DNA from 3 places in the Planococcus sp. TJ-307 genome. Region 2 is predicted to be linked to each of the others. Evidence: riboswitches for the same ligand, from Rfam matches in the RefSeq annotation. Region 2 holds a riboswitch; each other region holds the start of a gene.
The links. Region 2 has a riboswitch for lysine ahead of AC4EHK_RS10705 (aspartate kinase). Riboswitches for the same ligand answer to the same signal wherever they lie in the genome.
Positions count from the first base shown of each region.

Region 1: linked by a shared signal. The riboswitch ahead of dapA (4-hydroxy-tetrahydrodipicolinate synthase) and the one ahead of AC4EHK_RS10705 (aspartate kinase) in region 2 are both predicted to bind lysine.
Region 3: linked by a shared signal. The riboswitch ahead of AC4EHK_RS16920 (Na+/H+ antiporter NhaC family protein) and the one ahead of AC4EHK_RS10705 (aspartate kinase) in region 2 are both predicted to bind lysine.

Region 1 covers NZ_JBZDOJ010000001.1:352,633-362,679, reverse strand. The annotation lists gene AC4EHK_RS01755 (efflux RND transporter permease subunit) at 1-1,094, opposite strand, end outside; gene AC4EHK_RS01750 (hypothetical protein) at 1,193-1,441, opposite strand; gene AC4EHK_RS01745 (TraB/GumN family protein) at 1,557-2,723, opposite strand; gene ypfJ (KPN_02809 family neutral zinc metallopeptidase) at 2,857-3,699, opposite strand; gene AC4EHK_RS01735 (SAM-dependent methyltransferase) at 3,757-4,368, opposite strand; lysine riboswitch at 4,475-4,653, shown strand; gene dapA (4-hydroxy-tetrahydrodipicolinate synthase) at 4,782-5,672, shown strand; gene AC4EHK_RS01725 (STAS domain-containing protein) at 5,723-6,562, opposite strand; gene AC4EHK_RS01720 (GGDEF domain-containing protein) at 6,684-7,628, opposite strand; gene AC4EHK_RS01715 (alpha/beta fold hydrolase) at 7,633-8,433, opposite strand; gene rpsN (30S ribosomal protein S14) at 8,660-8,929, opposite strand; gene rpmG (50S ribosomal protein L33) at 8,978-9,127, opposite strand; gene AC4EHK_RS01700 (GTP-binding protein) at 9,140-10,047, opposite strand, start outside.
Region 2 covers NZ_JBZDOJ010000002.1:867,249-877,295, reverse strand. The annotation lists gene AC4EHK_RS10730 (electron transfer flavoprotein subunit beta/FixA family protein) at 1-176, shown strand, start outside; gene AC4EHK_RS10725 (hypothetical protein) at 218-415, shown strand; gene AC4EHK_RS10720 (electron transfer flavoprotein subunit alpha/FixB family protein) at 523-1,488, shown strand; gene trxA (thioredoxin) at 1,780-2,094, shown strand; gene uvrC (excinuclease ABC subunit UvrC) at 2,151-3,947, shown strand; lysine riboswitch at 3,985-4,159, shown strand; gene AC4EHK_RS10705 (aspartate kinase) at 4,300-5,526, shown strand; gene AC4EHK_RS10700 (succinate dehydrogenase cytochrome b558 subunit) at 5,919-6,530, shown strand; gene sdhA (succinate dehydrogenase flavoprotein subunit) at 6,576-8,324, shown strand; gene sdhB (succinate dehydrogenase iron-sulfur subunit) at 8,347-9,117, shown strand; gene AC4EHK_RS10685 (acyl-CoA thioesterase) at 9,266-9,733, shown strand; gene AC4EHK_RS10680 (MarR family winged helix-turn-helix transcriptional regulator) at 9,808-10,047, shown strand, end outside.
Region 3 covers NZ_JBZDOJ010000005.1:173,470-183,516, forward strand. The annotation lists gene sufB (Fe-S cluster assembly protein SufB) at 1-925, shown strand, start outside; gene AC4EHK_RS16895 (hypothetical protein) at 1,089-1,301, shown strand; gene AC4EHK_RS16900 (DNA alkylation repair protein) at 1,333-2,016, opposite strand; gene AC4EHK_RS16905 (DUF72 domain-containing protein) at 2,192-3,052, shown strand; gene AC4EHK_RS16910 (sulfite exporter TauE/SafE family protein) at 3,052-3,879, shown strand; gene AC4EHK_RS16915 (bifunctional metallophosphatase/5'-nucleotidase) at 3,892-5,235, shown strand; lysine riboswitch at 5,307-5,488, shown strand; gene AC4EHK_RS16920 (Na+/H+ antiporter NhaC family protein) at 5,598-7,172, shown strand; gene AC4EHK_RS16925 (sodium-dependent transporter) at 7,366-8,886, shown strand; gene AC4EHK_RS16930 (MetS family NSS transporter small subunit) at 8,902-9,033, shown strand; gene lipA (lipoyl synthase) at 9,177-10,047, shown strand, end outside.

The sequences.
Region 1 (10,047 bases), on a different contig from region 2:
GGAATCATTCCAATCAGCACCGAAGCCAGCACCGTCAACGCAACCGCAAAAGAACCATATAAAGTCAAGCCGGCCGTGGTGACGATGAGGACAGCCAACACTGCAATGGCCAAGGACACATACAAACTGTTGAAAATGGCATTGACGTTATCAGCCTGCGACTCGTATTTTTCTGCTTGCACGCCGGCAGGCAAAGTTTCGGTAAATGCCTCAATCACTTCAGAAACATTGTCATCTACCGAGGGAACATCTTGCTCTGTCTGCAAGAAGACCGTATAGGAAATCGCGCGCTCCCCTTCAAACGTGACAATGTCTGTCGTTTCCTGGTCCACCGTTTCAATCGTTGCCACATCTGCCAGCGGAATAGCAGCGCCTCCCACTTGCAGCTGCTCCAGCTTTGCGATGCCTTCGTTTTGCTGAACGGTCAAGCTGACTTGTTCGTTGCCGTTATTATGAGTTCCGAGCGACAAGGGCTGATTGGCCTGCTGGAGCGATTCCAACACTTCGAATGGCTGAAGGTTATTGGCAGCCAGTTCTTCACTGTTCAACTCAACCAAGACTTGCTGCGTATTCAAGCCTTTGACAGTCGTTCCAGCAACCCCAGAAACCGCTTCCACATCTTCCGATAAATTAGACAAGGCATTTTCCATATTTGCCAGTTCTTCTTCGTCCCCATAAAACATATACGATACTAATGGGAAGGTCAGATCCAAGGTTTCAACTGAAGGTGCCTGTGCAGTATCAGGAAATCCCGAAGCCGCAGTACTTGCCTGCTGTTGAATGCTGTTAATCAACTCATCTGGATTTTCACCATCCTCAATTTCCAATGTAATGATGGATGCTGAATTGGCGGAAACCGACTGCATTGACGCGATGCCATCGACTCTCTGGATTTCACGTTCCAATGGATTGGTGATCGATGTCTCCACTTCTTCCGGTCCCGCACCCGGAAGAATGGTCGATACTAAAACCAAACTTGATGGCGTCTCAGGAATTTCGCGCTGGGGCAAGGTTAGAAATGTGTAGGCTCCAATAATCGAGAATATCAAAATCAGAAATATAAATAATTTGCTGCGATCCAATAGATAGTTCATCGGCCTATCCCCTTTAATTTTTGTATAATTATTGTATAACTATTTTCCTTAAAATACTAGCAAGACGCACAGAAAAACCGGGTAAAATTCACCCGGTTTTACACATTCCGAACCTGTTGTTTTTTCATCAAGAAAGCGGCAGCAAATAACAGCAGCGGCAAGAGGACAGCTAAACTGAACCAAATTCCTTGTCCGTCCATGGAGATCAGCAGCGTTGGCAAAAGCAGCGCAACTCCGCTCCAAGCAAGTGCTTTCCATGAACGTTTCCAGAGACCAATAAACGCCAGAAAGGCTGCAGCAATGACCAGAAACCAGAGCAATATCCCCATTAGAAATAAGCCCACCACAACACGCCTCCTCGTTGTTATGAATCTTCACTAATCTATACCCTTTTTTCAGAATAAAACATCGTCAACAAACGAAAAACCGGACAGCCGCGTTCGCCATCCGGTTTTCGTTTACTTATAGATTCTGGAAAAACAAACGGATCACATCAATGCCGCCGATGAGGTTACCGGCTGCGGTCCCCAAATTGGTCAAGACAACAACCAGCAGTACGCGCGTGACTTTGTTATCCCAAAATCCTTTGAGGGTAAAAACATCTTTTGATAGGGTCTGAAAGTCTCCGACATTTGGCCGGCGGATATATGCTTGCGCAAGCCCAGAGAACCAGCCAGCTGCCAATAGCGGATGCAAAGCACCAATCGGCCCGCCGACAAAGGCGGTCAAGATGGCCAAGGGATGGCCAAATGCTACTGCTGCACCGATTGCACCGAGACAAGCTGTCCACAAAATCCAGCTGATGGTCTGATCGATGCCAGCTGCCGGGTTGTTCATGAAAGTCACAGCAATCATAGCGACCAATGCCAACGGAATCGCCCAACCAATGATTTTTGGCCATTTTGATTTAGGCGGTACTTTTGATAACTCTTCCAAGTCGTGTTCGTTGTGAACTTCTTTAATGATTCCAGGGATATGCGCAGCACCCAAAACTGCGACAATTTTCTTACCTGGTGCTTCTTTGATTTTTTGGGCCAAGTATTGATCACGTTCGTCAATAAGCGGTGTTTTCAGTTTTGGGAAAGACTGAGTGAAATCGTTCATGACCGCATTTAAGGTATCCTGTGATTTCATTTCTTCCAAGTCTTCTTCTGAAATCGTTTCTTTACTGAAGATGCTGAAGAATACCGAAGTCAACAGCTGGGCTTTGCCCATAAAGCCGATATTTCCCCAAATGCGTGAAAATGTCACTTGGATGTTTCGGTCGGCCAACACGAGTTCGGCACCGCTTTCTTTAGCTGAAGCAATTCCTTGGATCATTTCCTGTCCGGGCTTGATGCCAAATTGGTCGGCCAGACGATTTTGGAACGAAGAAATGGCCAAGTTCATCAACAGAAGACTGGATTTTTTGTCTTTGATTACTTTGAAAATATCCGTTTCCTTCCACTTGCTGCCTTGCGTCACCGACTCATAGCGCTGCGCATCCAATTCGATGCACACGGAATCTGGCTGTTCGGCTTCAATGACCACTTTGACTTGTTCTGCACTGACTTTTGAAACGTGGGCTGTACCAATCAAAATCAATTCTTTTTCACCATACGTTATGCGTGTAATATTGTCATCGATCATGTTGTACTTCCTTTATAGAACTGGATTTCTTTTCATACCATATGAAAAGACTGTCTATTCTTTATAATGAATCACAACGGCGAAAATATCAATGCCGCGCTCTTTGAATTCTATTTTCCGGAACAGGCGGCGGTCACAAATCAGTCGCATTGAAAGTGTCTCCTTCTTTCAAGTTGCCGGCTTCGAAGCCTTTATAAAACCAATTTTTGCGTTGTTCTGAACTGCCGTGGGTAAAGCTTTCCGGCACCACATAACCGCGTGCACGCTGCTGGATCGTGTCGTCTCCGACGGCACTTGCCGCTGTCAACGCTTCTTCCAGGTCGCCTTCTTCCAAATAGCCCATGCCCTGTGCGTGATGCGCCCAGACACCCGATAAATAATCAGCTTGAAGTTCCAGGCGGACCTGCACTTTATTGTACTCTTCTTCACTTAATTGATTGCGGAGCGGCTGCACTTCTTCCATGACGCCAAGCAAATTTTGAACATGGTGGCCAACTTCATGCGCCACTACATAAGCCATAGCAAAATCCCCCGGCGCTTGGAACTGGTTTTGAAGTTCATCGTAGAAACTCAAATCAATATACAGTTTGTAGTCAGCTGGACAATAAAAGGGGCCAACAGATGCACCGGCCGTTCCGCATGCAGACTCAACGCTTCCGCTGTAAATCACCAGTGTCGGTTCGATATATTCCATGCCTTCTTCTTCAAATACTTGTGTCCAGACTTGTTCGGTATCTGCCAAGACGACCGATACAAATTCAGCCAGCTCCTCTTCTTCAGCAGTTGCTTCATACGGCTGACTGGAAGGAGTCCCAGAGCCGCTCATTTGGTCGAGAATAACCCCAGGATCACCACCTAAAAAAGCCACTAGCAGCACAATTAGGATGCCGCCGATGCCCCCGCCTGCAACCATCGCGCCGCCTTTTCCTCGTCTGTCTTCAACATTTCTGCTTCTGGTTCTGCCCTTCCACTTCATACAGGTTCCTCGTTTCACAATTGTTTTACTTTAAGCATACCCATTACCGGGCTGCTTCTAATCCATTTCGGGCAGCCGGTAAATCAAAAAACGTTCACGCAGATCCTTATGAGAACCCGGCAGTGAAATTTCCTCCACCAATTGAAAAGCTGTACTGGTTTCAAGAAAGTCGCTGTAGTCTTGAGAAGCAAAAAATAGGATGATCTCTACCGTGCGCGGATCGGCTTCGGCTGAACGCAAAACTTTATTAATAAAAGGAATGAACAGTTGTACCGAAAATGGATTAAAAAAATAAAACTTATTATCGCGCGCTTCAATCGGGTAGTCTTGCGCCAAGCCGTTATAGAACTGGATACAATTCTCTGATCCTTTATGTTTTTTAAAATATTCCTTTTTATTGTTTAAAGCCTCTTCGTAAAATGCAGGATTCATTTCAATGCCTGTGCTTTCCGCTCCAAACAGATGATGAATATAAAAGTTCAGGCGGCCCTTTCCGCAACCTACGTCCACCAGCCGATCTCCGGGCAATAAGGTATAATGCTGAAAGAGTTCATCCAGCAGCTCGTATGAAGTTGGCTCATAGCGGTTGTGGTGCAGTGAATCCGTGAAGCCTTGCTGATTTCCCGCTGTCGCAATGTTCAGCAGGCGTTCATAAGCCTGTTCATTCATCCCAGATCACTCCTTCTTCATAAGATTTTACGTTCTCTATCTTGCAATTGACAAGGGAATTTGTTATAGTACAGCTAATTAAATATTTCTTGCTCCAGTTTTTATGGAGTAGGATAGAGGCGCAAAAACCATCAGTACGCAAAACGAGGACGATGAGATCCATTGACGTTTGCCGAAAGGGGGATTTGCCGAAGTGGCGGAAATCTCATGTTTCTGTTCGCTGGGTCTGCATTTAATAAATGCAGGACTGTCATATAGGAGACTATATGGAGGGCTATCTGATGCACAGAAACGAATGGCAAACATTGTTTCTACTGCAGCAACGGGACCCCTCGTTGCTGCTTTTTTGTTCCCTCCTGACTGGCTCCCCCACCTCTAAGCTTTGAAAAAAATTAGAAAAGGGTGTGTTTTTTATGAATTTTGGCCAAGTAATTACAGCAATGGTGACGCCGTTCGATCAATATGGAGAAGTCGATTTTCCGGCAACACAGAAACTAATAGAGCATTTGATAGCAAACGGTTCAGACGGTCTGGTCGTCGCAGGAACAACAGGTGAATCGCCAACTTTGTCAACAGATGAAAAAGCGGAGTTGTTCCAGTTCACCGTCAATACAGTTGCTGGACGGATTCCGGTCATTGCCGGAACGGGCTCCAACAATACGCGCGCGTCCATTTCATTGACGAGACAAGCGGAAGAAGCGGGAGTTGACGGCATTATGCTGGTCACTCCTTATTACAACAAACCTTCGCAGGAAGGCATGTTCCAGCATTTTGAGGCAATCGCCCGATCGACCAGCCTGCCGGTCATGCTGTATAACATCCCGGGGCGCAGTGTCGTCAATATGTCTCCAGAGACGATTATTCGCCTGTCCAAGATCGACAACATCGTTTCGGTTAAAGAAGCGAGTGGCGACTTGGACGCAGCTGCAGAAATCATTGAACAGACACCGCCAGATTTTTCTGTTTACAGCGGTGATGACAGCCTAACATTGCCGATGCTGTCTATTGGTGGAACTGGCATCGTATCGGTTGCTGCACACATAATCGGAAACGATATGCAGGACATGATTACGAGTTTTAAAACGGGCGACGTGAAAACAGCAGCTGCCATCCATAGACGCTTGCTGCCAACAATGAAGGCATTGTTCGCCGCACCAAATCCATCCCCAGTCAAAGCAGCACTTAACATCACTGGTATACATGTAGGCGGCGTTCGCTTGCCAATGATTCCCCTCACTGAAGAAGAAACTTCAGCATTGCAAAAATCTTTGCCTAATCTTCATTCAGAAGGAGTCACTAACTAAATTCACTATTTAAAAACGCTGAAGCCCCTCAGGCTTCAGCGTTTTTTCTGTTAACTAATTTTCATCTGGCTCAGGACGCGCTTTAAACTGCCGCCGATTTCCAAATCTTTTAAATCAACACCGATTTCTGTCAGAGTTCTGGCGATTTCAGGTCGGATTCCAGTTAGAACTGAACGTACGCCAACCAACTTTAATGACTGAATAATTTTGATGATTTGCTCAGCAACCATCGAGTCTACCCGTATCACTCCTGAGAGGTCTACGATCAGCACATTGATTTTTAACTGATTGGCAGACAGCAATGTCTTCTCCAAAATGTAGCGGGCCCGATCGATTTCAATGCTTCCCACTAATGGCAAGATGGCGATTTGGTCGCTGACTGGCACGACGGGTGCCGACAATTCGAGAAATTCTGTTCTGGCCGATTTTAATTTTTGCTGATACGAACTTGTATAGGCCTGTGTATAGGAAAAAGCAGCATAGTCCAGCAAGGAATGGAAGAGCTCCATGATATCAAACAGAACCTGAAATTCCATCTTTTCTCGGATTGCTTCTGTCTTGATGACCATCCCGATATGTTTCCGGTAAAGTGAAGTTTCCGCCAGTGCATTTTCAAGCAGCATATCGTTTTCAAGAAAAAAATTGCCTGTCGTTTCTCCCCACTGTTGAATATTCGCATAGACCTGTGGCATATCACAGCTATTCGTGATTGACTCTCCAATCAAGGCCACAAAATCAACTCGAACTTTATTGACCACGTCTAGAAATGCTTGATTTATTTGAAGTTGCTCCATTGGAACATCCTTGACCGCTTCCTCGTGGATCAATTGGGCAATCAGCTCTTTATCCGCCAATACCCGTTCACCTATCAACTGATTGTTGTTTTTCATTGCGACCTCCAAAAGGCGAAATTATTTTATTCTTTTATTATAGCCGTTGAACAGCAGATTGTAATCGATTTATTGCGTAAAAAAAACCGCCTCAAAGGCGGATGTTCAACAACGGACTTCATCAATTTCCAACTACGCAATTACGGCCATTCGCTTTGGCTTTATAAAGAAAAGCATCCGCTCGGGACAGCAGACTCTCTACTTTGTCTCCGGGCTCATAGGCTGCGACTCCAATGCTCACCGTAATTGGAACGTGCTGCCAGACAGCTGATGCCAGCTGGGTGCATAAAGCATTGCCTATGGCCAAGCCTTCTTTAATTCCAGTGTCAGGCATGACCACCACAAATTCCTCACCCCCAAGGCGTACTACAATACCGGAATCCCCAATCTCTTCTTCCAGACGCCAAGCCAATTCCTGCAGCACGGCATCACCTGTTTGATGGCCATACGTATCATTGACCTTTTTAAAATGATCAATATCCAGTATTAAAAGTGCAAACTGCCCGCCATTTTTTGCCTGTTCCAGAAGTTCTTTGAGCTTTCCCTCCAAATACCGACGGTTTTTCAACGCCGTTAATTGATCTGTAATCGCTAATTGCTGGAGCTTTAAGTTAAGGTCTATCAGTTCCTGTTGCTTGAACTCTACTTTTTCCATCAAAGTTTGAAGTTTGCCATAGGCTTCCGCTGTCTCACGATTTATTTTTTCAGCATCGCGCTTGGCCTGCAGCAATGATTTTTCGTATTCGTCACGGACACTCATTTGCATCAAGGCGCATTCGTAAAAGCCATTTAGCTCTGTCGTATTCATCAAGACAGGCAAGTGCCCCGCTTCGCTCTTCAAATTTAAAAACATTTCAATTACCGTACCATGCATTTTAATGGAAGGAGTGAAATACGTTTGAAAGTAAACACGGGAAGCCATTGTCAGCAAATCATGCATGTGCTTTGGACTCGCAGTCCCTGTCATAGCCTTCAGCGTTTTGTTCATTTCGACTATCTGCAACTCTTGGTCCAAAACCAAGTAACCGCATGGCGCCCTATCGAGTTGCTGTTCCAATGTCCCCACTCCTCTATTTTGCCAGGTACTGCTTAATGTATTCAACGGTTTCCTGCGAATCGCTAAGATGCGGATTGTGTCCCATAGCCTCCATTAATATTATCTCGCTGCCTGCAATTTGGTCATGGACGTATTGTCCGACTTCCGGTGAAGCGATGGCATCAAATTTCGGCTGAAGAATTAAGGTAGGCACTGCTACTATGCTTAGCTGATCACGAAGGTCGGAAGTAAAGGTCACTTCGGCAAACTGCCGTGCAATCAGGGGATCATTTGAACACAATAGCTGCTCAAATTCTTCCGTCAACTCTGGACGTTCGTCATTTTGCATAACGACTGGCGCCAGGTACTTTGCCCATTCCTTGTAATTGGTTTCCATCATATCCAGTAATTCTTCAATATCCGTTCGTTCAAACCCACCCTTGTAGCCAGGTTCATTCATATAGTAAGGAGACGGTCCAATCATAATCAATTTCTCCATCAACTCAGGACGCTCAATTGAAGCCAGCACACCAATCATGGAACTGACAGAATGGCCGATAAATATCATTTCTTTTATTTCTAACGCATCACAGATTTCTAAAAGATCCTGCTTATAGCCATAAAGTGTACTATACCGTTCTTTAGAATAAGCTGTTTTGTCGCTGTTTCCTGAACCTACATAATCAAAGGTGACGACCCGGTAAGTACCTTCGAAATCTGCAATCGTTTCATTCCATACCTGTTGGTCACAGCCAAAACCATGCCCAAACAATATAGTTTTTTCTCCTTGCCCGATAATTTGGACGTTATTGCGTTTTAAAATATCGATGGCCACTAGGATTCCCCCTTATTAAATCTACTCGTAAAGGAATATTTAAAAGTATAATATACCCTAATAATAGCATTAATGAATCAAATCAGACGATAAATAATAATTTTTTTCTTTCTACGAAATATTTTCCATAACTTATTATCTAGTACAATAAAAAACAGCAGACATGTCGTCTGCTGTTTAATAAATTATAATTTTGCTTTCTTCAAAAATATGCTCGAACACTTCTCTACCAGCTGGCTTTTTTCACTCCAGGTATTTGCCCTTTATGTGCCAAATCACGGAAAACAATGCGGGACATGCCAAATTTCCGCATAAAACCGCGCGGTCTTCCTGTTACTTCACAGCGATTATTTAATCGAACAGGGGATGAATCTTTCGGTAAATTAGCCAATGCTTGAAAGTCTCCTTTTTCTTTCAATTCCTGTCTTAGTTCTGCATACCGCTCCACCATTGCCTGCTGCTTTTTATGACGGGCAACTTTTGATTTTTTAGCCATTCTACTCTCTCCTAACAGTAATAATTACGATTTAAAGTTTATAAAAAATTATTTGGTCTCGCGGTGAATGGTAACTTTCTTAAGACGCGGACTGTATTTTTTCAATTCAATGCGCTCCGGGTTCGTGCGCTTGTTTTTGGTTGTGCTGTAATTTCGGTCCCCGGTTTCTGTACATGCCAATGTTATGTTGACTCTCATTGTTTTTCCTCCTCAAGAAAGTAGTTGAAATCCTGGCAGCGGGTCATGAAATCTTGTCCAGTCTTGTTCAGTTTCTTCCGCTGTCAACAAACACCGATCCAATTCCCGGCTAATGTTGGCTTGGTCCATATCAATGCCAATTAGCACGAGTTCGGTCATTTTAACGCCATTTTCCAAGTCCCATGCGCCAGCATGCTCAATGCCGAGCGACGGTCCTGCCTGCGACAATAAAACAGCTGTGTCGCTTCTTGTGGCCAGCCATAAAAATCCTTTGGCTCGAACAACTTCCGCCGGCCACTCCAAAATCCACTCCATCAGCCGTTGCGCATGAAAGGGCTTCTGGCTTCGGTAGACAAACGATGCAATGCCGTATTCTTCTGATTCAGGAATATGTTCCTCATTCAGTTCTTTTATCCAGCCAGCGCTTTGACTCGATTTCTCAAAATCAAACAAGCCAGTGTTCACTACCTGGTTCAGTGCCACTTGCGAATGTGTGGATTCAATAACCTGTGCCTCTGGGTTCAAAACTGCAAGCAGATTTTTCAGTTGCTGCCGTTCTTTCGGCGCCACCAAATCCATTTTGTTCAGCAAGATGACATTGGCATATTCTATCTGATCAATCAGCAAGTCTGAAATTTCGCGGACATCTTCCGCAGTCGCCTCTTGATTTCTTTGCAGCAACGACTCACCAGACGCAAAGTCTTTCCAAAATGCGTAGCCATCCACCACAGTAACCAAAGTATCCAGACGGCACATTTTGGTTAAATCAATTCCACTCTCTTCATCCCTGTACGTAAAGGTTTGAGCGACTGGCAACGGCTCGCTGATTCCAGAGGATTCAATGACGATGCAATCGATGTCTCCAAGCCTTACCAGTTTCTCGACTTCTATCATCAGATCTTCTCTCAACGTACAGCAGA
Region 2 (10,047 bases):
AAGAATTGGAATTGGATGATTTGGACATCGAAGAAGACGATGTAGAAGCGAAAACTGAAACCATCGAAATCTACTTGCCACCGAAAAAAGCGGCTGGCCGTATTCTTGAAGGCGATATCTCAAACCAGGTAACAGAATTAGTAGGTTTGCTGCGCAACGAAGCGAAAGTCATATGATTCAAGAATAAGTTATAGTTAACTTAACTTTGAATGTTTTTTTGAAAGAATTGTTGGAAGAACTCGCTCCAGGCGGACGCTTTCCGGGGGCACGGCTTCAGCCGCTTCCCTCGCTGCGCTCAGTCCAGGGTCTTCAGCTCGTGCTGTTCCCCCAGGAGTCGCCGCCTTCCGCTCTTTCTTCTATGATGAATCGAGTGATAGAGAAAAAAGCTTTCGTTTTAAACTATGAGTTGTTGTAAACAACAGTTCCTTATAAATTTGCGCAAGTTTCTGTAATTTTTTTGAAGTTAGACAACCCGTTAAGGCGGGAACATTTTTTCACATCTACTTAGGGGGTAAACAGACCATGGCGAAAAAAGTATTAGTTTTAGGCGAAACGCGTGAAGGCGCTTTGCGCAATGTCTCATTTGAAGCAATTGCGGCTGCCAAGAAAATTTCCGATGGCGGAGAAGTAGTAGGAGTGTTGATCGGTGACTCGGTTGCTGATTTCGGAGCTGAATTGGTAGCATACGGTGCAGACCGTGTGATTACGGTTGAACATCCACATTTGAAGTCCTACACGTCTGACGGATACGGCCAGGCATTTATGGCGGTAGTTGAACAAGAAAACCCTGAAGGCCTGGTCTTTGGCCATACAGCAGTCGGTAAAGACTTAGCACCTAAAATCGCTTCTAAACTGCAGTCCGGATTGATTTCGGATGTAACGGATATTGAAGGCGAAGGCGATGATGCTGTATTCATCCGCCCAATTTTCTCTGGTAAAGCGTTTGAAAAAGTGAAGTTAAAAGATGGCATTGATTTTATAACGGTGCGTTCAAACAACATTGCGCCGCTTGAAAGACAAGAACGTTCGGGCGAAGTCAGCTCGTTGTCGGTCGATATCACAAACCTTCGGACCATCATTAAAAATGTTGTCCGCAAATCAAGTGAAGGCGTCGACCTTTCGGAAGCGAAAGTGATCGTAGCTGGAGGACGCGGCGTCAAGAGTGCTGAAGGATTTGATTCGCTGCAGGAACTGGCAAGCCTTTTAGGTGGAGCCGTTGGTGCATCGCGCGGAGCTTGCGACGCAGATTATTGCGACTACTCGCTGCAGATTGGCCAGACAGGCAAAGTAGTTACGCCTGACCTGTACATCGCAGCCGGTATTTCTGGAGCAATCCAGCACATGGCTGGCATGTCCAACTCGAAAGTAATTGTTGCGATCAACAAAGATCCAGAAGCCAATATCTTTAAAGTAGCAGATTACGGAATCGTTGGGGACTTGTTCGAAGTGATTCCGATGTTGACAGAAGAATTCAAGAAAGTGATGTAATCTGCGATTTGGCAGATTGCTGAAGTTTACAATTGGAACAGGTGAAGAAAAATGTTGCATTTTTCTTCACCTGTTTTTGATTTGTGGTTTTACGCATGCTTGCCTAATCCTGTATTTGCTTGTATTTTGTCATGGCCTGCGTCCTGTATAGGTCCCCAAACGAGCAGAATAAATCTCGTTTAAACCTGCTAGTTGACGGGTATTGGAAGAGTAGGCAAAAAAATAGCTAGTGTTTTTCACGCGTGCTATACTCTGTATATAGTTTGGTTTAACCACAAGGAGGAATTATTCATGACAATCGTACACGGAACAGATCAGAATTTTTCACAAGAAGTATCAGAAGGACTCGTATTAGTAGATTTTTGGGCAACTTGGTGCGGACCATGTAAAATGATCGCTCCTGTCCTTGAAGAATTGGATGCTGAAATGAGCGACAAAGTTAAAATCGTAAAAGTTGATGTGGACCAAAACCAGGAAACAGCTGGAAATTACGGCATCATGTCCATCCCGACTTTGTTACTATTAAAAGACGGAGAGACTGTCGATAAAGTAGTAGGATTCAGACCAAAAGAAGCATTAGCTGAAATGGTTGAAAAACACGCATAATTAATTCTTAACCGGGTCCAGTGATGGCGCCCGGTTTTTTAATAGGGTGAGATAAAATGGCTAACGAATTGATTCAGCATAAATTGGCAATACTGCCTGATCAACCAGGTTGTTATTTGATGAAAGACCGCCAAAATACCGTCATTTACGTCGGGAAGGCAAAAGTTCTCAAAAACCGCGTACGCTCGTATTTTACCGGCAGCCACGATACCAAAACACAGCGCTTGGTTAATGAAATCGAGGATTTTGAGTACATCGTTACATCTTCTGACAAAGAAGCGTTAATACTCGAATTGAATTTGATCAAAAAATACGATCCCAAATACAATATCATGCTGAAAGATGATAAAAGCTACCCGTACCTCAAAATCACAGGGGAGCGTCATCCAAAGCTGATCACAACCCGTCAGGTTAAAAAGGACAAAGGGAAGTATTTTGGTCCTTATCCAAATGCCTATGCGGCAGCTGAAACAAAAAAACTGCTGGACCGTCTGTATCCCCTGCGGAAATGCCACACCATGCCGGACCGGGTTTGCCTGTATTACCATTTAGGCCAATGTCTGGCACCGTGTGTCAAGCCGATTGAGAAAGAGACTTACCAGGAATTGATCGATGGCATCAGCAAGTTTTTAAATGGCGGATTCCGTGAAGTCAAACACGAATTGGTGACAAAAATGTCGGAAGCTGCAGAAAATCTGGAATTTGAGCGGGCAAAAGAATACCGCGACCAAATCTCCATGATCGAAACCGTTATGGAAAAGCAGAAAATGGCAATGAACGATTTTACCAATCGCGATGTTTTTGGCTACGCTGTCGACAAAGGGTGGATGTGCGTTCAAGTCTTTTTTGTGCGCCAAGGCAAGTTGATTGAGCGCGACGTCTCGCTATTTCCGTTATACCGGGATCCTGAAGAAGAGTTTTTGACGTATCTCGGACAGTTTTATGAAAAGCCCAATCACGTCAAACCCAACGAAATCCTGCTTCCGGAAGCAGACGATCCAGAGATGCTGAAAGAATGGCTCGGAGTTCGGGTTCTCGTGCCTCAGCGTGGGAAGAAAAAAGATTTGGTGGCGCTGGCGAAGAAAAATGCTGAAATTGCCATCAAAGAAAAGTTCCAGCTGCTGGAGCGCCAAGAAGAACGAACAATTGGCGCCTGCCAGGAACTTGGCGATGCGATGAACATCCAGACGCCGCTGCGCATTGAGGCATTTGATAATTCACATATTCAGGGAGCAGATGCCGTGTCTGCGATGATTACGTTTATTGACGGCAAGCCTTCCAAAAAAGATTACCGCAAGTATAAAACGCGTTCTGGGTCAAAACCCGATGATTATGCGGCCATGCGAGAAGTTATTCGCCGCCGCTATTCGCGTGTATTGAAAGATGGATTGCCGCTGCCGGACCTTATCGTTATTGACGGAGGAAAAGGACAGATGTCATCGGCGCGGGAGATTTTAGAAGATGAACTTGGGCTATCCATTCCAATTGCCGGCCTTGCGAAAGATGACAAGCACCAAACTTCGCAATTATTGTATGGCAATCCGGTTGAAGTCGTGCCGCTCAAGCGGACAAGTGAAGCATTTTATCTGATGCAGCGCATTCAGGATGAAGTTCACCGATTTGTCATCACGTTCCACCGTCAATTGCGCGGCAAAAATTCGATTCAGTCGGCACTTGATGGACTTGAAGGGGTCGGGCCGAAGCGCAAACAGCAGCTGCTGAAGCATTTCGGCTCGGTTAAAAAGATCAAAGAAGCTTCTGTAGAAGAAATCAAACAGGCGGGCATGCCGGAAGCATTGGCGTTGTCCATCGAACAGCATTTTGCAGAGGATACGTTGCCAAGTGAGTCATAACGTGCTATCGTAAGAGAATATTTAGATCACTTGGAAAAGTGATGATAGAGGCGCGAACGTCAATAGTAAGCATTCGGAGATTTGCAGAATCTGAGATGGATGCTGAAAGGGGCGGTCGCCGAAGTGTGCGTGTTGCTGCTAAAACGCATGCTGGTTCTGCACTTAAGAGGTGCAGAGCTGTCAGAGTCAATCTCTGGAGGGCTATCTCACATGGACGTTTTTCGTGCATGATAAAAGAGGTAGTTTGCCGCGGTTGCGGTAAGCTGCCTCTTTTTGTGTCTGGTGGTGCTGCTTTAATGGCCTTACTGCCAGCCATTTTGAGGGCCACATATTAAATGTGGGAGTGAATAGAATGGAAACGATCGTTATGAAATTTGGAGGGACGTCCGTTGCGACTCCAGAAAAAATCATTGGAGTGGCTGAACGGGCCATCCGCGAAAAAGAAAAAGGCAAGCGTGTCGTGATTGTCGTTTCAGCAATGGGCAAAACAACTGATACTTTGCTTGGTCTGGCCGGAGAAATTTCTTCTGAGCCGCCTAAACGTGAAATGGATATGCTGCTCGCTACCGGTGAGCAAGTAACCATTTCCTTGTTGGCAATGGCTTTTAAAAAGTTAGGCCATGAAGCGCTGTCCTTTACCGGCTGGCAGGCAGGGATCGAAACCGAATCTGTGCCGCGCAATGCCCGAATTGAACATATTCATACAGAACGGCTTGAGCGCGTGTTGGAGAGCGGCTATTTTTGTGTGGTCGCCGGTTTTCAAGGAGTCGATAAAATTGGCAACATCACGACACTTGGTCGCGGAGGATCGGACACAACGGCAGTAGCACTGGCAGCAGCATTAAAGGCAGAGAAATGCGAAATTTATACCGACGTCGATGGAGTCTATACATCGGATCCGCGTTTTGTAACAGGCGCGCGCAAATTGGAACAAATTTCGTATGATGAAATGCTGGAGCTTGCCAATCTTGGAGCGGGTGTCCTGCACCCAAGGGCAGTTGAGTTTGCAAAAAACAATCACGTACCATTATCCGTCAGAGCAAGTTATTCCGATGAGCCTGGCACAATTATACAAGAGGTGATTACAGTGGAGAAAAACTTAATCGTCAGAGGCGTTGCATTTGAACCAGGTATTGCGCGTGTAACTGTGACTTATAAAAAACCGTTTAACGGATCGCTGGCTAATATTTTCACGAAACTGGCAGAAAATCAAATTGATGTGGATATCATCGTTCAAAGCATCAGCGATGAATTTCCACCATCTGTTTCTTTCTCCATTAGCCAGGAAAGCTTGGATGAAACACAGCGCGTCCTGACTGAAGCCCAAGAAGAAATTGGCTTTTTATCCGTAACCATTGAAGTGGGCTTGTCGAAAGTATCGATTGTCGGCTCTGGAATGGTTTCAAATCCAGGGGTTGCTGCACGGATGTTTGATATCTTGAGAAGAAAAGAAATCCCTGTAAAAATGGTCAGTACGTCCGAAATCAAAATTTCAGTGGTTGTGCCGGAAGTGGATATGAAAAAATCTGCGAATGCGTTGCACGAGGCATATGAATTGTCTGAGGTAGAAGTGAAATAAGTCAGAGGCGATTGCTCTTGAAATAACTGTTCGTGAAAATATTCACAAAACGTTCAAATTCTCAATGGCAATATTGCAATAATACCGACAGCAGTAGAATTGGCCAGAATAGAGTGAAAAAGCGATTCTCAATTAGAGAATCGCTTTTTTGTGCAATTCGATTAAAACGGTTACATTTCTCCGTGTTTTGTTGCGAAGAGACCATCTAATAGGCTTAAAATGCTTGGTAACTATCTGTTTGAATGAGTTTCGTTGCCTTGACGCTCCCAAAGGGGGGGAGTACAATAAATATGTCATATTATTGTATCATGATGGTGTGCGGCTTCAGGTGCTTTCGTAATATACTGTCTGCTCTGGACGCTGCCAATCAATGTTTTGAGGGGGGTAAAATTTTGAATAACAATCGTGAATTTTTAATGCGCAGGCTGCACTCATTGTTGGGGATCATTCCTATCGGTTTATTCTTAACGCAGCACTTAATCATCAACCATTTTGCTACGCAAGGGGTAGAGTCATTCAATACAGCCTCTCACTTTATGGCTAATCTTCCATTCGTTATTTTCTTGGAGATCTTTGTCATCTACTTGCCGCTTATGTATCACGCGTTTTACGGGCTATACATAGCGTTTACTTCGAAGAACAATCCTGGACACTACAGCTATTTGCGCAACATGCTATTTGTTGCACAGCGCTATACAGGGGTCTTCCTGGTAGTCTTCATCGCTTGGCACGTATTTGAAACAAGATTCCAGGTTGCAATCGGTGCAGATGAAGCCGATTTCAACATGATGGCAAACATTTTAGACAATCCATTTATGCTGGCATTCTACATCGTGGGTGTATTGGCCGCAGTTTTCCACTTTGCGAACGGAATTTGGTCATTCCTTGTAACATGGGGAATCACACAATCCCAAGCAGCACAGCGTAATGCAACTTATTTCACGCTTCTAGTATTTGTTGTACTATCGATTATTGGTATGAGAGCATTGTTTGCATTCGTTTAAGAATGATTCAATCATTGGTGAACTAAAAGAGGAGTGAATACTAACATGGCGAAGGGCAAAATTTCTATCGTCGGTGGTGGCCTTGCTGGCTTGATGGCCGCAATTAAAGTTGCAGAGGCAGGTTCTCCCGTCGATTTATTTTCAATCGTGCCCGTTAAACGATCCCACTCAGTTTGTGCACAAGGCGGGATTAACGGAGCAGTAAATACAAAAGGTGAAGGGGATTCCCCGGATATTCACTTTGACGATACTGTCTACGGAGGCGATTTCCTGGCAAACCAGCGTCCCGTAAAAGCAATGGCGGATGCAGCACCGGGAATTATCCGCATGTTCGATCGCATGGGTGTTATGTTTAACCGTACGCCGGAAGGCCTATTGGATTTCCGTCGCTTTGGCGGAACCATGTACCACAGAACAGCGTTTGCGGGTGCCACAACTGGCCAGCAATTGCTTTACGCTTTGGATGAGCAGGTTCGCCGCTATGAAGTAAGCGGACTGGTCACGAAATATGAAGGTTGGGAATTCCTTGGTCTTGTTCTTGATGAACAAGGTGTCGGCAAAGGAATCACAGCACAAAACATGACGACAATGGAAATCAAATCGTTCCGCGCTGATGCTGTTATCATGGCAACTGGCGGACCGGGGATTATTTTCGGGAAATCAACAAACTCTGTGATCAACACAGGTTCAGCGGCTTCTATCGTTTATCAGCAAGGGGCATACTACGCGAACGGCGAATTCATTCAAATTCACCCGACAGCAATTCCAGGAGACGACAAACTGCGCTTAATGTCAGAATCGGCTCGTGGAGAAGGCGGACGTATTTGGACTTACAAAGACGGCAAGCCTTGGTATTTCCTTGAAGAAAAATATCCGGCATACGGAAACTTGGTTCCTCGTGATATCGCAACACGCGAAATCTTTGATGTCTGCGTTAACCAGAAGCTCGGCATTAACGGCGAAAACATGGTTTACTTGGATCTTTCTCACAAAGATCCAAAAGAGCTGGACATTAAACTTGGCGGGATTATTGAGATTTACGAGAAATTCACAGGGGACGATCCTCGTAAAGTTCCGATGAAAATCTTCCCGGCTGTCCATTATTCAATGGGTGGATTGTGGGTCGATGACAACCAAATGACAAGCATCCCTGGTGTCTTGGCAGCAGGCGAATGTGATTATTCTCAGCATGGTGGTAACCGCCTCGGCGCGAACTCATTGCTGTCAGCAATTTACGGCGGGATGGTTGCAGGACCAAACGCACTTGACTACGTAAACGGCTTGGATGTATTTGCAGAAGATCTTCCTTCAGCAATTTACGAAGCGCATGAAGCGAAAGAACAACGCATCTGGGAAGAAATTTTGGCATTGGACGGAACAGAAAACGCTTATGTTCTTCACAAAGAATTGGGCGAATGGATGACGGACAATGTAACAGTTGTACGCTATAACGATCGTTTGCAGAAGACGGATGAAAAAATCCAAGAATTGCTCGAGCGTTTCAACCATATCAGCATCACGGATACACAGCTTTGGAGCAATCAAGGCGCAATGTTCACACGTCAATTGCGAAATATGCTACATTTAGCACGAGTGATCACAATCGGGGCACTCAACCGAAACGAAAGCCGCGGCGCTCATTACAAACCGGATTTCCCGGAACGTAACGATGAGGAGTACCTAAAAACAACGATGGCGAAATTCAATGGCTTTGATGCACCAATCTTCCATTACGAAGAAGTCGATACCTCGTTGATTCCGCCGCGTAAACGTGATTATTCTGCAAAAGCATGATATAGAAGGGAGCTAATTTACCATGGGTGAAGCAGCAAAAACGGTTATATTTGAAATCGAACGCAGAAACTCTACGGATGAAGATTCGTATTGGGAAAAGTTCGAATTGCCATATGTGATGAACATGAATGTCATTTCGGCATTGATGGAAATTCGTCGTAACCCTGTCAATATTGAAGGGAAAAAAACCACTCCTGTAACGTGGGACATGAACTGTCTGGAAGAGGTTTGTGGAGCATGTTCGATGATCATCAACGGCAAAGCGCGTCAATCGTGTACTGCTTTGGTGGATCAATTGGAACAGCCGATCCGTCTTCAGCCGATGAAGACATTCCCTGTTGTCCGTGACCTTGTCATTGACCGCAGCCGGATGTTCGATTCGTTGAAGAAAGTTAAAGCTTGGGTGCCAATCGATGGCACGCATGACCTTGGGGATGGACCGCGTATGCCTGAGCGCAAGCGCCAGTGGGCTTACGAGCTATCTAAATGTATGACGTGCGGCGTATGCCTTGAAGCATGCCCGAATGTTAACGATAAATCCGATTTCATCGGAGCTGCCCCACTTTCACAAGTTCGTTTGATGAACGCTCATCCAACGGGTGCCATGAACCGCGATGCTCGTTTGAACGCGATCATGGGTGAAGGCGGACTAGCAAGCTGCGGGAACTCACAAAACTGTGTTGAAGCTTGTCCAAAAGGAATTCCTTTGACAACGTCGATCGCAGCGTTGAACCGCGACACGACTGTTCAAATGTTCCGCAACTTCTTCGGAAGCGACAGAATGGTTGACTAGTATCTACACAAAACCCCGCTGCGGCGGGGTTTTTTATTTTGGCCAAGTATAAAAATGCCTGCTTATAGACAAAAATTTTGATATACTAAGAAAATGAAATAGATAACTTGAGTTTTCCATACCCAGTCAATAACTTAGGAGGCTACCTATGAAAGCAAATTACATTGAGGATTTTGAAGAGTGGAAACAGGATTTTTTCTTTTCGGCTCCGGTTCAAGTTCGTTTTTCCGAAACGGATATGTTTGGCCATGTGAACAATACTGTGCCGATAACTTACTTTGAATTTGCCCGGATCGAATTTTTAAAAGAGCTGGGATTAATGCAGCGCTGGTTGGAAGCTGGCAACGAGCTGTTTCCGGTCGTAGCCGATATGCAAGTGGATTTTGTCCAACAAGTTTTTTTCGATGAAAAACTAGCTGTTCAAGTCAAAATTGCGCGCATCGGCACATCCTCTGTTGATATTCATTACTGGACGGTCAATGAAAAAGGGGAAACCTGCTTTACCGGCAGAGGGGCGATGGTCCAAATTTCAAAGAAGACTGGAAAAGGGCATCCTTGGACAGAGCGGGACATTGAGCTGCTCGGATCAAACCAATTGGCAACTGCAAAAAATTAAGGGTTTTCTTGCTATATCAATAAAAAACCTTCACTATAGGAATAAGATAGGCTTTCAAGGAGTGATATCCAGTAATGAATGATGACAAACAAGGCATCAGCCATGATTTAGAACGAATCGCCTTTATGGAAAAGGAATTGCGCTATATTTCCGGGATCATTAAGCAAAAAGGCCGGGAAATTTTAAATTCCTATACGATTACGCCGCCTCAATTCATTGCGCTGCAATGGCTGTTTGAGCACGGAGACATGACCATCGGCGATTTGTCGAACAAAATGTTTTTGGCGTTCAGCACCACAACCGATTTGGTTGAT
Region 3 (10,047 bases), on a different contig from region 2:
AGAACATTGGCAGTCGGTTATTCCGGCAGCTGACAATAAATTTGCTGCGTTGAACACCGCGGTTTGGTCTGGTGGATCATTCATCTATGTGCCTAAAGGCATTAAAGTAGAATCACCGCTTCAGGCTTACTTCCGCATCAACTCAGAGAACATGGGCCAGTTTGAGCGTACGTTGATCATCGTTGATGAAGGTGCAAGCGTTCACTATGTAGAAGGCTGTACAGCTCCTGTTTACACGACAAATTCACTTCACTCAGCTGTTGTGGAAATTATCGTGAAAAAAGATGCTTATTGCCGTTATACAACGATTCAAAACTGGGCAAACAACGTCTTTAACCTTGTAACGAAGCGTGCATTTGTTGACGCTAACGGCACAATGGAATGGATTGATGGCAATATCGGTTCAAAAGTGACTATGAAATACCCAGCTGTTTACCTAAAAGGCGAAGGCGCACGCGGCATGACCTTGTCAATCGCAATTGCCGGCAAAGGCCAACACCAGGATGCTGGAGCAAAAATGATTCACTTGGCTCCAAACACGTCTTCATCTATTGTTTCAAAATCCATTTCGAAACAAGGCGGTAAAGTTTCATACCGCGGGATGGTTCATTTTGGACGCAAAGCAGACGGCGCACGTTCAAACATTGAATGTGACACGCTGATCATGGACAACCAATCAACTTCGGATACAATTCCATACAACGAGATCTTAAACGATAACGTTTCTTTGGAGCATGAAGCGAAAGTTTCAAAAGTATCGGAAGAGCAATTGTTCTACTTGATGAGCCGTGGCGTTTCAGAACAAGAAGCAACAGAAATGATCGTAATGGGCTTTATTGAGCCGTTCACGAAAGAACTTCCAATGGAATATGCGGTGGAAATGAACCGTTTAATCAAGTTCGAAATGGAAGGCTCTATCGGTTAATAGAATTGTAAATAACCCTTGGCATGGTGTTTCATGCCAAGGGTTATTTGTGTGGATTTTTCTTGCGGCAAACATAATGACACGTACGGTAAGTTATGCTGTTTTACGTCCCAATCAGGGGGTATAGAAGCTTAAAAGAAAAATTTGGGGAGGTATAATTGATATGAGCCAAACATTTGATGCGTTAAAACAAAAGCTCAGCAATGCAGATCTGGGGCAAGCAAAAGAAGTATTTGAGCAAGCCAAACTCGCTTACGAAGATGGAAAAATTGATGAGACTGAAAAGAAAGAATTGATGGAATCGGCCAAATCCATCTTTAGCAGTGGCAAAGGTCTCGGCGGCTTGTTTTATACAATCAAAAAATCAATTGGATAAGTGAAATCCCCTTTAGCCTCGCCAACCGATGCTAGAGGGGATTTTTGATGTGTTTCAGTGCTTCTCGCTTACTAAGCGGCATTAATGCGTGATCTGATACAAAAGATACGACCCACTGGGCATCCGTCTTGGCGTATTCACGCAGTGCCCAACCAATAGACTTTTGGATGAAAAACTCTGGAGAGGCAGCGTGCTGCAAAAGAATGCGGGCCAATGCGTCAGTATCTGTCTGTTGCTTGTATTTTAATTGATGAAGAATAGCTGCGCGGTTCGTCCACATGTTAGGGGCCTCAGACCAGGCAAACATGGCTTCTGTTCCGGCACTCCGCTCTTTTAAAATAACGTGTCCAAGAGTTCGTGGAGCAATGGAATCGACACTGTCCCACCAAGACTTGCTTTCAATGAGTTTACGAAGAAAAGGCAAATCTTCCATGGTTAATTGGTTCTTCATCTTTTCCAATAAAGCAATTGCTGCATACTGGTATTCCCGTTCGGCCAAGTTATACAGTTTCCATACTTCATTTGTTAACTGGTTTGGTTCGGGAAGTTGATACTCCGAAAACTGTTCTTTTAGCAATGCATTCCGCAACGGCGTTTTGATGCCCAGAAAGTCAAACTGGTTCCGCATATAAGCGGACATCGGCCCAGCCAACTCCTCGTTGCGATTTGCTTCGAATTTCTCAACAATCCCTATATGATTCCACGTTTTCTTCATGATTGTCTCATCTCCTTGCCTTATAAAAGTGTAGCATAGTCAAAAGACGCTGGCATGACATCATTGGACTGATGCTCTTTAAAATCTCAATTCCCTTGAAGGATATCTCTTTAAAAAAGACGTTCTATTTTTTCTATGCTATCATAAAATAATAACGATAAATGGAGGCGGGACAATGATTTACGTAGGATTGACGGGTTGGGGAGACCATCCGGATGTCTATAGCCCAGGCTCAAAAAAAACAGAAAAGTTGATTGATTATGGCGCACATTTTCCAATTGTCGAATTGGATTCCTCATTTTATGCAGTCCAGCCTGAACGCAATATCCGCAAGTGGATTTCGGAAACGCCAGGAAACTTTCAGTTTGTGGTAAAAGCTTATCAAGGAATGACGGGGCACCTGCGTGGCGAAAATCCATTTGAGTCGCGCGACGAGATGTTTGATGCGTTCTGTAAATCGGTGCGTCCCTTGAAAGAAGAGGGAAAGCTTGCGATGGTGCTGCTGCAGTTTCCACCATGGTTTGATTGTCAAAAGGACAATGTCGACCAAATTCGGGAAATTACCGGACGACTGACCGAGTTTGACTTGGCAGTAGAGTTTCGCCATCAATCCTGGTACGCCGGCAATATGAGCGACAAAACGGTGGATTTTCTTCGGGACAACAACTTAATCCATTCAGTTTGTGATGAACCGCAGGCGGGGGATGGCTCGATTCCATTGGTTCCCATCTCTTCGAGAAAAGACAAAGTGCTGCTGCGCATTCACGGGCGAAACGTTCATGGCTGGCTGAATCCTGGACACGGACAAAACTGGCGGGAAGTCCGCTATCTTTATGATTACAATAAAGAAGAGCTCGGGGAAATCAGCCGTGCCGTCAAGACGTTGGCTGACACTACTGACAAGGTCTATGTTATCTTTAATAATAATTCAGGTGGCCATGCAGCAGGGGATGCAAAAGAGTTTCAGAAAATGAATGGATTATCATTTGATGGACTTTCACCAAAACAATTGGATTTGTTTGAAGGTGGATTTTAATGGTTTTCTTAGTCATGGCGCTTGTCGGAGTCGTTTCCGGAATCGTTGGCGCTTTGATAGGGCTTGGAGGAGGAGTTATATTGGTGCCGGCCTTGTTGTTTTTGGGCACCAGCTTTGCCTTTTTCCCCGAACTCTCTCCTCAGAAAATAGTTGGCTTGTCCGTCATTATGATGGTTTTTATTGGCCTTTCTTCCACTTTGGCTTATATGAAAGTTCGGACAGTGGATTACAAAAGTGCTCTTATTTTCTTCGCAGGCAGTGCGCCGGGAACCGTGATCGGCGCTTTTGTCAATAAAAATTTAGACTTGCCTTCATTCAACCTGTATTTTGGCATTCTTCTCGTCTTCCTATCCTTGTTGTTAATGACGCGTGATCATTTGAAAGCTGTCCACTGGTTTGTTGACAACGGACGAAAAACGACGTTCACAGACACACAGGATCGACAATACATCTACGGCTACCCCATTTGGTTTGCCTTGCTGCTGACATTTTTTGTAGGCTTTGCGTCGGGACTTTTTGGCATTGGCGGGGGATCAATTATTGTTCCTGCAATGATTCTTTTATTTTTGTTTCCGCCGCATGTGGCCATTGGCACGTCGATGTTTATGGTTTTTTTGTCGGCACTTGTCAACTCAGCAACCCATATTGCTTTAGGGCATGTACCTTGGATTTATACAATCGCGGTTGTGCCAGGTGCATATCTCGGAGCAAAAATTGGAGCCAAATTAAACAAACGCCTCGATTCAGAAATGTTGGTGGTGATTTTGCGCATTGTGCTTCTGGTACTGGGGCTGCGATCAATTTACGAAGGAATATTCAGTTCTTAAAGAGGTGTTTTCATGAATCATACAATCCATATTTATCATACCAACGATTTGCATAGCCATTTTGCGAATTGGCCGCGCATCAAGTCTTTTTTAGCCGAGCGCAAAAGGTGGCACGAAGAAGAAGGGGATGTCTGTCTGATTTTAGATATTGGTGACCATGCTGACCGGTCGCATCCTTATACCGAAGGCACTGCCGGCAAAGGAAACGTACTCCTGTTAAATGAAGCCGAATACGATGCAGTCACCATCGGCAATAATGAAGGCATCACGCTGTCAAAAGAAGAACTGGATGAGTTGTATGTCCAGGCTGACTTTGAAGTGGTGGTGTCAAATTTATTCGATTTGGACGGCAACCGACCGATTTGGGCGAAGCCTTATCATATTATCCAAGCGAAAAATGGAATGCGCATTGGACTGGTAGGAGCAACTGCTGAGTTTACCCCGTTTTATCGGAAGCTTGGGTGGCAAATTACGGATGCTAAACAATCAATCATTCAAGCAGTGGAGGAAATAAAAGATGAGACAGACTTGATCGTCTGCCTATCGCATCTGGGCATCAAGGAAGATGAGCTTTTAGTGGATCTATGTCCGCAAATCAATATTGTTTTGGGCGCGCATACCCATCACACATTCCATGATGGAAAATGGCAAGGGGATACGCTATTGGGAGCTGCCGGGAAATTCGGGTTTTATATTGGCCATATTACAGTGGAGCAAGCCTTTGAAAAATCCTCTGCCCGGTTAATCGAAACTTCCCGCCTGCAGGAAACGGAAGCAGGATTTGATGAGTTTTTGATTGAAGAAGGAAAAAAACAAATGGGTGAGCTGGTGTTCCACAGTCCCCAATTTTTAAAAGCCGAATGGTTTAAGGACTCAGAACTGGGGACACTTTTCGGTCATGCACTGCTGGAATTTGCTGGAGCTGATTGCGCTCTGTTCAATGCCGGAATCTTCATGGAAGACATGCCTGAAGGGGACTTGACGCGCTATGACTTTCACAAAATGCTTCCTCACCCAATCAATCCATGCATGGTCGAACTAAGCGGTGCGGAGTTAAAAGAAATTTACTTGCAGTCCTTAAACTCGGATTGGCCGCAGCTGGAATTGAAAGGCATGGGATTCCGCGGCGTCGTGTTTGGCAAGATGCTGCATTTGAATATGGAGCTCATCGATCACCGGTTTTACGTGAATGGACAATTAGCGGTGCACGACCAAACGTATCGCTTAGTGACACTGGATATGTTGACGTTTGGCTACTTCTTCCCAAGTCTGAAACGAGCTCCTAAAACATACTTTATGCCCGATTTTTTACGGGATGTTTTCAGCCAGTATTTCCACACCAAAGCGTTGAAGTAGAAGGAATGTTCAGAGTTTACGGGCAGTTGATTTTGTAAAGAGTTTGGGCTATGCTATTAAGGAAATAAATAATGGTGGGTAGAGGCTGCAAGACTGATCAGTAGGATGCGCGAGTTTGACTGCGTTGAACGTATCTGAAAGGAAGTTTTGCCGAAATCCATTTCCTGTAGTCACGGGAAATGGATTGGGGTCATTCTGAAAAAGAATGTCACTGTCATTCAAGCGAAAGTTTGAGTGGAGAGCTACAGGGTTGTTTGACGTTTTAACGCACAGACGAATTGTAGAAGGCTGACTTATCCAACTGGAGAGGTCGGCCTTTTTTTTTCTCATTTTCACCCATCAAAAAATAAGGAGGAGTTTTTATGGAGAACACGATTTTCTCGATTTTGCCGCCGATTATCGCAATTGTCATGGTGCTGTTAACGCGCCGTGTGTTGTTGTCATTGGGCACCGGTATTGTCGCAGCAGCTGTTATTCTGACATGGTTCGCACCAATCGAAGCCTTGCAGGAGCTTGTGGCATCATTTACAATTATTTTTTGGGATGGCGGCTTTAATGCCTACAACGTCTTTATCATTCTTTTTCTTTTATTGCTGGGCGTTATTACAGCATTCGTCAGCCTGTCAGGGGGCAGCCATGCTTTCGCTGAATGGGCTTCGACACGCATCAAGTCACGACGGGGTGCTAAAGTTCTGACAGTGGCCCTGGGAATAGTCATCTTCATCGATGATTATTTCAATGCTTTGACAGTTGGGCAAGTAGCACGCCCAATCACTGACCGCTACAAAGTTTCACGTGCTAAACTTGCTTACTTTATTGATTCGACAGCTGCGCCTGTTTGTGTGGTATCGCCTGTATCAAGCTGGGGTGCTGCCATTATCGGGATCATTGCCACGATCCTGGCTGGCCAGACTTTTGTTGAGTATTCTGCATTGGAAGCTTTCTTATGGATGGCGCCAATGAACTTTTATGTGGTTGCTTCACTGGCCATCGTCTTTTTTGTCGCTGTTCGCGACGTCGACTTTGGTGAAATGAAAAAACACGAAGTGTTGGCAATTTCGAAAGGACAGCTTTTCGATCCGGATAAAACAATTCCAGGTGAAATGAAAGAAGAGTTTCCTTCACATTCACATGGACGTGTTCGAGACTTGCTGCTTCCAATCTTGCTGTTGATCGTTGGAACGGTAGGTGCGATGATTTGGACCGGCTTCCAAAATGCCGGACAAATCTTCGATATCTGGTTAATTTTTGAAAACACCGATGTACCGGCTTCACTGCTTGTAGGTGGTGTTTTAGGTGCACTGACCTCCATTGTTCTTTACGCACTTCAAATCAATAAAAACAAAACAGCCAATGCTGGATGGATTGGCAAAGGCATATGGGCAGGCATCAAATCCATGATGGGTGCTGTAATGATTTTGATTTTTGCTTGGTCGCTGACTTCTTTGATCGGATCATTGGAAACAGGAGCTTACTTGGCAAATGTTGTTTCTGAAGGCAATGTACCAACAGCCGTTTTGCCAGTTCTCTTGTTTGTATTAGCGGGCATTATGGCATTTTCTACCGGAACATCGTGGGGGTCGTTTGGTATCCTGTTGCCGATTGCAGGAACCATTATGATCGAAGCGGATCCATCCTTGCTGCTGCCTGCTTTATCAGCTGTATTGGCAGGAGCAGTATTCGGAGATCATTGTTCACCGATTTCCGATACGACGATTTTGTCTTCCACAGGAGCTGGGAGCAACCATATGGATCATGTCTTAACGCAAATTCCATATGCGTTGACAGCAGCCGGAATTGCTGCGATAGGGTATATTGTCATAGGGTTTACCGGTTCATTGTGGATCTCCCTAGGCGTCGTCCTAGCGGTTCTTGCTATACTTTTCATTGTCTGGTCACAACGTACAACTATTATTGAAAAACAACAAAATGCATAATAGAAAGTGGGCAGAGAAGCTAATTCTCTGCCTATTTACTTTTGCGGCAATAGTTTTTTTGAAATATATTGCGATTTCATCTTTACTTTGTGAGACCCTCTCGGTATACTATTTTTAGATTAATTAATAATCTGAAAACAAACAAAATTCCTATTTTTATGTAAATAAAATGGGATACAAAGGGGGAAGAGAAATGGAACGTTCGCAATGGGGTACACGTGCCGGTTTTATTATGGCAGCTGTCGGCTCTGCGGTAGGTTTGGGTAACATTTGGCGTTTTCCATATGTTGCGTATGAAAATGGTGGAGGTGCATTCTTCATACCATACCTGTTCGCATTATTAACTGCAGGAATTCCAATCTTAATACTGGAATTTACGATTGGGCATAAATATCGCGGCTCTGCACCGTTATCGTTCTTTAGAATGGGCGGCAAAAAATTAGAATGGCTTGGATGGTGGGCCGTATTCGTGTCCTTCATCATATCTGTGTACTATGCCGTTATCATCGCCTGGGCAATGCGCTATACTATATTTTCTTTCAACCAGGCATGGGGCACAGATACGCAGGACTTCTTATTCAATGACTTTTTGCAGTTGACAGTTCAACCAGGACAAACTGGTGGAATTGTATGGGGCGTATTTATCCCACTTGCTTTAGTATGGATCATCACGTTAGGGATCTTGCTGGCAGGGGTTAAAAAAGGCATTGAAATGGCCAACCGGATTTTCATTCCGACTTTGGTAATTATTTTCTTCGCAGTCGTTGTTCGCGCAGTAACATTGGACGGAGCATTGGTAGGGTTAGAGGCGTTTTTCCAGCCGGATTTTGATGCCATCCTCGATCCATCGGTATGGGTTGCAGCTTACGGGCATATATTCTTCAGTTTGTCTGTAGCATTCGCAATCATGATCACGTACTCGAGTTACTTGCCGAAAAAATCGGATATTACCAATAACGCATTTATTACTGGGTTTGCCAACTCGAGTTTCGAGTTGCTGGCTGGTATTGGTATTTTCGCCGCACTTGGATTCATGGCATCCCAGCAGGGAGTAGCCGTAAGTGAAGTAGCAACAGCAGGCGTTGGGTTGGCATTTGTGGTATTCCCGCAAATCATCAATGAATTCCCCGGCTTTAATGGGTTATTCGGGTTCATGTTCTTCCTGTCCTTAACACTGGCTGGATTAACATCGTTGATTTCCATCACTGAAACGTATGTTGCTGGATTCTCAGAGAAGTTTGGGATTTCACGCGTAAAATCGGTTCTTTTCGGCGGTGGTCTTGCTGCATTGATTTCAATTTTATTCGCGACCCAGGGCGGTTTGTACTTCCTGGATTTGGCAGATTACTTTATCAACCAATTCGGTGTTGCAGCAGTCGGTTTAGTGGAAGTTGTCTTGGTAGTTTGGGTATTCCGCAAAGCGGATCTGCTCAAAGGCCATGCCAACGAAATCTCGGATATTCATTTGGGTGCATGGTGGAAATTCAGTTTAGGCATCATCACACCAATCGTTTTGGGTTACATGATGTTTGGACTGTTGAAACTGAACATCCTGCAAGAGTTTGACACTGAAACTGGAAACTACGAAGGGTATTCCAACATGTTTACCTTGTCAGGTGGTGTAGCAGTCGCAGCTGCTGCAATTATTTTCGGAATTCTATTCTCTATCGGAAAATGGCATAAAGATCAGGGAGAATATGACGAGCGCAATTAAAAGGGGGAGCTTCATATGACAGTAAGTTCTATTGTCGTGATGATTATCGGCGTGGTAATTATCTGGGGCGGCTTGGCTGCCAGCATCATTCACGCGGTCACTAGCAGCAAAAAGAACAAAGCAAGAGACGCTGCAAACAACGTATAATTGACAGGCCCGGAAACGATAAGTTTCCGGGCCTTTCCATGTAGATGAGCCAGTATGTGAGCTTGTGAGGAACAGGCCTTTATGATACATTTGGAATAGAATTGTATTCCATTCATAAACCAGATAGATAGGGGACGATGTGCGTGTCAACAAAGCAGGAACATCTCAGAAAGCCCGATTGGTTAAAGATCAAACTGAACACCAATGAAAACTATACGGATTTAAAGAAAATGATGCGGGAAAACAATCTGAATACCGTCTGCGAAGAAGCGAGATGCCCGAACATCCATGAGTGCTGGGGTACTCGGAGAACCGCTACTTTTATGATTCTTGGCGCTGTTTGCACGAGAGCTTGCCGCTTCTGTGCGGTGAAAACCGGCTTGCCGAATGAACTTGATTTGCAAGAGCCTGAACGTGTTGCGGCTTCGGTGAAGATGATGAACTTGAAGCACGCTGTTATCACTGCAGTTGCGCGCGATGATTTGAAAGACGGGGGTTCGGCTGTATTTGCTGAAACCATCCGAGCGATCAAGCGTGCCAATCCCTATACAACAATTGAAGTCCTGCCGTCTGACATGGGTGGAGTCTATGAAAATCTGGAACGGCTAATGGATGCAAAACCGGATATTTTAAATCACAATATAGAGACTGTACGTCGTCTGACGCCAAGAGTGAGAGCACGCGCCAAGTATGACCGTTCACTGGAGTTATTGAAGCGCTCAAAAGAACTGCATCCAGAGATTCCGACTAAATCTTCATTGATGATTGGCCTCGGTGAAACAAAAGAGGAAATCATCGAAGTTATGGATGATCTGCGTGCAAATGATGTCGATATTATGACAATTGGCCAGTATCTTCAGCCTACAAAAAAACATTTAAGTGTACAAAAATATTATTCGCCAAAAGAATTCAAGGAATTCTGGGAGATTGCGATGACAAAAGGGTTCTCGCATTGCCAGGCAGGCCCTTTGGTTCGAAGCAGCTACCATGCGGATGAGCAAGTCAATGCAGCTG